DNA from 2 places in the Enterococcus saigonensis genome. Region 1 is predicted to be linked to the other one. Evidence: a T-box and tRNA genes for the amino acid it is inferred to sense, from the RefSeq annotation. Region 1 holds a T-box; the other holds one or more tRNA genes.
The links. A T-box is a leader RNA that pairs with one kind of tRNA and senses whether it is charged. The one in region 1 lies ahead of proS (proline--tRNA ligase), so its partner is inferred to be a tRNA-Pro.
Positions count from the first base shown of each region.

Region 2: it has a tRNA-Pro gene. The T-box ahead of proS (proline--tRNA ligase) is inferred to sense a tRNA for this amino acid. The anticodon was not compared.

Region 1 is NZ_AP022822.1:877,404-880,827, reverse strand. It holds gene EsVE80_RS04075 (ATP-binding protein) at 1-1,411, shown strand, start outside; T-box leader at 1,451-1,654, shown strand; gene proS (proline--tRNA ligase) at 1,730-3,166, shown strand; gene EsVE80_RS04065 (lipoate--protein ligase) at 3,249-3,424, opposite strand, start outside.
Region 2 is NZ_AP022822.1:2,182,422-2,185,845, reverse strand. It holds gene EsVE80_RS10365 (DUF1054 domain-containing protein) at 1-551, opposite strand, end outside; gene EsVE80_RS10360 (LPXTG cell wall anchor domain-containing protein) at 730-1,713, shown strand; tRNA gene EsVE80_RS10355 (tRNA-Pro) at 1,869-1,942, opposite strand; gene EsVE80_RS10350 (hypothetical protein) at 2,092-2,727, shown strand; gene EsVE80_RS10345 (PLP-dependent cysteine synthase family protein) at 3,042-3,424, shown strand, end outside.

The sequences.
Region 1 (3,424 bases):
AAACTACGTGGGCAAAACCTTACGATTAGAAGTAAGTAGCCCATATAAAAACTACGCAGGTATTCCTGCTCGAGTATTCATTGGGGATTCAGACTCACTTTTATCTTATGTCGTCTCTGTTTCCTTACCACAAATTTTAATCTTAATTATTTGCACTTTTATCAGTTTAGCAATAATGATTTTTAGTGGCGCTGAATTAGTTAAGCGAAAAAACTTAAACTGGGAGTTAATTTTATTATCCTGTTTTGCTCTAACTATTGCATTAGAAGCTGCTGCAGGTGATATTCTAGCCGGATTACTGTTTAGCCCCTTAGTTAACTCGACTATGGCTTTGCTTTTAGCAATTTTTACTCCGATTTTCTTGATTTCTTATTATTGTTTAAAAATGAAGCAAAGCCAAAAATACTATCGCCTTTGGGTAATATTTCATATCAGCTTTGATTGTTTAATTTTACTTTGGGCTGTTTTAACCAAAATTGATTTACCTGAAGTAAAATTCTATATTGATGCTGCAAATATTTTTGGAACATTAGCGACAACTATTGCAGCGATCACAGAAGCCCATCAAAAAAATCGTTTTTTTGTCATTTGTACACCCTGGATTGTCTTGGTTGCAATGGCCCACTGTTTTATTTACATTACCAGTGTAGCCCAATCAAATTTTTACCTTGTTAATATTTCGGGTTTATTGTTCGCTATAATTTTACTAGTTATTTTTGTCTATACGCTTGTTGAAGGATTGACTGCTAGCGAGCAAAATAAGCGCCAAATGCATTTTTTAGAGTTAAAAACAGAGTTATTAGAGGATAATCATGAAACGATTATTCATCACCTACAAGAGTTAGAACAGCTACGCCAAGATTTCAAACAAAATCTATTACTCGTAAAAGACCTGAGCAGTGATGGTAATTTACCAGCAGTAAATGAATATTTAGAAAAGCTTTTAGAAGAAACTGATCAGTTAAATATTATTCGCAACTTTTCTGAGCATACTTTAACGAATTTGATTTTAAATCGTTATCAAAAAAATGCTCAACAAAAAAGTATTGCCATTAATTTTCTCGCCAATTTACCCCAAGATGTAAACGTGGCAGATGATGATTTAAGTCAAATTTTAATTCATCTTTTAGAACACGCTACCCGAGAGACTTACGCCATCCATGATCCTAAAAAACGAGAAATTAATTTACGGATTGAATACATGAATGAAAAGTTACAAATTAGCTGCACTCACACTGCTCATTATCATACTAATATTTTTGATCGCGGCATCACAACAAATTTTTCTCAAAAAGAAGAACTGGATCTTTTTGTCATTGAAAAAGTTGCAAAGAAATATCGCGGTCAACTAAAACAATTACAAGATGACTACAAAGATCAGATTACCTTATCTTTATCACTTATAACTTAGAATAATTTTAACTTGCAATTTTTAGTGTTTACTATTAGCATAGAGACAGTCGGATTAGTATTAAGATTATGGTTTAGAGAGCCAATGTTTTGCTGAAAATTTGGTACCCACTAATTTTTTGAACCTCCCGACAGTATTGATTATGAAAATAATCGGGTTAGGGCCCTTATCCTTGTTTTGAGTTGGACTGTTAAAACAGTCAATAAAGGTGGTACCGCGAAATTCACGCATTTCGTCCTTTTATAGGATGAGATGCGTTTTTTATTTTGTCTTTTATAAACAAAGTCAAAAAAAGTAATTTATTTAGGAGGAGACACTATGTCTGAACAAAAAAATGACTTCACTGAATGGTACTTAAAAACCATTCAACAAGCTGAATTAATGGCTTATTCGCCTGTACGTGGCTCAATTATTTTTCGCCCTGATGGTTTTGAATTGTGGGAACATATCCAAGAGGAATTCAATAAATTTTTGAAAACACAAGATATTCGTAATGCCTATTTCCCCATGTTAATTCCAAAAAGCTTCTTTATGAAAGAAGCAGATCACATTGAAGGATTTGCTCCTGAATTGCCTTGGGTAACAGAAGTTGGGGATGAAAAATTAGATGAACCGCTAGCGCTACGACCTACTTCTGAGACTATGATTGGTTCTGCTTTTTCTGATTGGATTAATTCGTATCGTGATCTGCCGTACGAAATCAATCAATGGGCGAATGTTTTTCGCTGGGAGAAGAAAACCTTACCTTTTTTACGCACTTCTGAGTTTTTATGGCAAGAAGGACATACCGCTCATGCAGATGAAGCGGATGCAAGAAAACGGACAATGGCTATTTTAGACGAATATGCGCGTTTAGCAGAAGAATTTTTAGCTATCCCTGTTTACAAAGGACAAAAGACACCTTCTGAACGTTTTGCCGGTGCTGTTGATACGTATTCAATTGAAGCGATGATGCAAGACGGCAAAGCTGTTCAAGCAGGTACTTCTCACTATTTGGGGACTAAATTTGCAGAAGCATTTGATATTACGTATTTGACAAAAGAAAACAAACATACTCACGTGCATACAACTTCTTGGGGCATGTCAACTCGCTTGTTGGGATCTTTAATTATGACTCACGGCGATGACAAGGGACTCGTTTTCCCACCAACTGTCGCACCAACGCAGATTGTTTTAATGCCAGTTGGTCCTTGGAAGAAAAATCCAGCTATTATGGAAAAATTAGATACATTATTTGCTGCCTTTAAACAAGCTGGCTACCGTGTCCGTCTAGACGATACGGATAATTCTCCAGGCTATAAATTCAATGAATGGGAATTAAAAGGCGCTTGCCTACGAATTGAATGTGGTCCTCGTGATTTAGAAAATGGGCACGTGATGGTAAAAGTACGAGATTTAGATGAAAAGAATACGGTGACTTTTGATAACTTAGATGCTTATGTAGCAGAACAATTAGCAATCATGCCAAAACGACTACTAGAAAAAGCAAAAGCTCGTAATAAAGCTAACGAACACTATGATATCAACACACTAGACGAATTGAAAATCCATATTGACAAATGTAATGAAGAAGGTACTACACCAGGCTTTGTTTTAGTTGGCTGGGATGGTAGCGAAGAGACAGAAGCAAAAATCAAAGAAGAAACTGGTTTTACTACTCGAAATATTCCCTTTGAAGTTCCAATGAAAAAAGAATTTGACTTAGTTAGCGGCAAACCAGCAAAACATACACTCTGGATTGCTCGCGCTTATTAACTAAATAGTTTTAAATAACGCTATAAATAAAGGTTCTAGGAAGAGTCGCCACGACTTTTTCCTAGAACCTTTAATGTTTTTATTAATAAAGTAGTTCTAAAAATTCTTCTTGGGTAATGTTACCAAAGTATTTTTTTACATCAATTTGTGTCACAGCTGTTTTTAGTGCTTCTTTTTCATACTTCACGCCTACAAGCGCTGCTTCAACGTCCTTAATATCACCCAAACCAAAGAAATCACCATAAATTTTAGCTTCTG
Region 2 (3,424 bases), 1.3 Mb from region 1:
ATATATTGGAAAGCTGTATCAGGATGCTCCCACAATTCACTTTCTTTTTTAATGATGCGGCCAATTTGAAATTCAGCTTTTTTAATTGTTTGGAGACGTATTAGAGCATTTTCTAAATTTTCTTTTGTTAGTGGGAGTATTTCTGACTTGGTATGATCCAAACTGATCACGGTATCTTTGGGCAAGGTATCAAATAGAGATAGATTTTTTAGTAACAGTTCTGCCATTTCTTTTTGTCCTTTAGGCTGGTCAATAATAGAAAGCCACATAAAAACGTATTCTGGCCAAATGCCAATTTGAAAATGAGAGCTCATTTTATACCCCCTTTTCCCCTCACTCATAGCAGCCCAAGTATTTTCTGGTGGGTGAACGGTTCTACGGCGATGTTGGGCAAGGTGAAGATAAAAAGGGCGTTTGTAGTGTTGTGTGAACATTTCGCAAATGGGTTGACCAACCGCTGTAAAAATTGGTTGAATCTCGCTGCGGATAGCTGCCATTCGTTCCTCTAAACTCAGCGCATTAAAAACGGTAAAACTTTTTTCATTAAACATTTTGTAACTCCTTTTAGTCATTGTTAGATTAAAGATAGCATATTTCTATTTTTAGATAAAAAATAACGAATAGAAAAAATTTACCGTTAAAAAAACTTTCATTTTTTACGAGTAATGTTACAATTATATTACAAAGAAAATCTTTTTGTAAAAATAAAAGTGAAGAAGTGTGATAAAAGTGAAAAAAATATTAGGGATTTTAGCTTTCATGGCACTATTAGGGATTCAAACTGTATACGCCGCTGAAGACAATACAGCAGCAAGTGTAAGTGAAAGTAAAACGATGATAACAAGTGATCAAAAACAAACGACACAAACTACCTCCTCATCAGAGACAGCAATTCGTGAAGTAACAACGAATGCGACAACTAATGCTGTTGAAGTGGGGGAAGCAATCAAAACTGGCATTGAAGAACAAACTGGAATCAAATCTGTTGCAGATAGTGAAACTGTTAATCAAAATGTAGTTGAAATAAAAAAAGAATTAGCAAGCGGGCAATATACGATTACACCAGAACAATTGGCAAATTACACAGATGAACAGCTTGATGATGCATTACAGCTATTTACTCGTATAAATCAAGATTTTTATGGCATGGATCTTAGTGCCTACGTCCGTCTATTAACTGCTTTGTACCAAGATAAAACAGTAGATGTCTCTACTGCTCTAGCCGCCCTAAGTTTTGATGCGACTGGTTTATCTCTGACAGAATTGAAAAATCAAGTGGATGCATTAGAAAATTATTTGCAAACTGTTTATCCTAGTAATAGTAGCTTTATTTCGATTCGGCAGTTAAGTCGTGATGAATTGCTTGCAATTTTAAATTTTGTGACACCCTTACAAGCAAAAATGTTGGCTGAGGAAGATCGATTTTTTCCAGGGATTATCGCTTGGATTGCGCGCTATGCTTCTGAAGGAATCCCACAACCCCGCAATGAACTAGTAAAGCCTGCTGTGACGACTACGACAACAACCTCTTTTGTGGAAGCGACAACCGTGCAGTCTTCTGTAACAACTAAAGCAGATCCTAAAAAAGAACAAACTGGTATTTTACCAAAAATGGGCGACAATCCCATGTTTTACCTCTCTATTATCGGTGTTTTGGTAATTGTTATTGCGGGCTTTATTTATTATCGACGTAAAAGAAATAAACGAGACTAATTACTGAAAAATAAAACATCCTTGTGAAAGAAACTAGTAAAAACAGTTTACACTCACAAGGATATTTTTTGTCTGATTTTTTTATTTTAAAAATGTTAGCGTCATCTTCAAAACCAAAGTTGCTAAAGTAAATAAAGAAATGATCAAAAATAGAATCGGGAAAACAGGATTTGAACCTGCGACCCCTTACTCCCGAAGCAAGTGCTCTACCAAGCTGAGCTATTTCCCGTTGACCTCTACTACGTTACTGCTAAAAGATAATTTTTGCAAAAGAAAAGATCAACTGGTCAGTAAAAAGACTTAGTACCATGACAGCATGCAAGTCATCAGTTATACTAATTAAAACTTATCTTTTAAAAAGTATTAAGGAGGATTTTTATGGATTTTGCCTATTATGAGCGTACCATCGACTTAATGTATCGTAAATTTTTTGCAAAACGAATTACTATAACGCTTTTGGCACTTTTAATTATCGTTATTTATAGTCTTGTTTTTAAAGAACATTTACTGGTAAACAGTGTTATTATAGTCCTTCTTTTAGGGTTAACTTTTTTGTTTCTACAGAAAATGCAGGAGTTTCCCAAAGTTTATGCTGCTTTTTTAGCTCAAAATGAGCCTTTCGCACAAATTATCAAAATTGAAGAAGCAGAATACACTTATAATGTCAAAAAAGATAATCAGTTGGTGGTAGCCATTAATAAAAAAGGGGCGCGCAATTTACCAGCGGCTAATAAACAATATACTTTATTAGTGGGTTTTACTAAGAATCTTTTTACAATGCAACCTTTGGAAATTTATTATTACGATATGTTAGAGCTGACCTATGAAGAGAAATTTCGACTAAAACGAAACGGTTATAGTAATGTACCGCGTTTCTTGCGTCGTTTTACTTGGGGAAATTTGAAAGCGACTGCTGGTAACAGTGTGAATTTTATTTTAGGAAATTTATTCTTTTTATTTATTTTATATCGATTACTTCGTTATTTGTGGCGCTTTGTTCAAATGTTGTTTTAATTGTTATTTAAAAAATTATTTGTTGACAGCAAATAGTGTGAATGATAGATTTATATCAAATTTTAAGAAAAGGGGTCACAAAGACATGGCACAGCGGACTGTTTTAGTTGCAGATTGTTGTTGTATGGTGCAAAAAATTGCAGCATACCATTTTGTCATGCCTATTAATAGACCTACTTTCTAAAATTTGGAGCGAATCATTCTGTGTGCACTAGAATTTATTTGCAGATATTTTAGACTTTTCGAGGTACTGATTAATAGTCAGTACCTCTTTTTTTGTTTTCAATTTCAAAAGCGATGAAAGGAGCAAAAAGATGATTGTAAATCAGATTGATGAATTAATTGGCAAAACACCAATGATACGGTTTACTCATGAACAACTTCCATTGCCCTATGGTACAGAAATTTTGGCTAAGTTAGAATTTTTAAATCCTGGGGGGAGTATTAAAGATCGGTTAGGTCAATTTTTAATTCAAAAAGCGTTACAAGATGGTCGGCTACAAGTAGGTGGTACGTTGATTGAACCGACAGCAGGCAATACAGGAATTGGGTTAGCACTTGCGGCACAGCCGTATCAGATTCAAACGATTTTTGTAGTACCGGAAAAATTCAGTTTAGAAAAACAAGCTTTAATGCAGGCGCTGGGAGCTAAAATTATTCATACGCCAACTTCAAATGGAATGAGTGGTGCAATCAA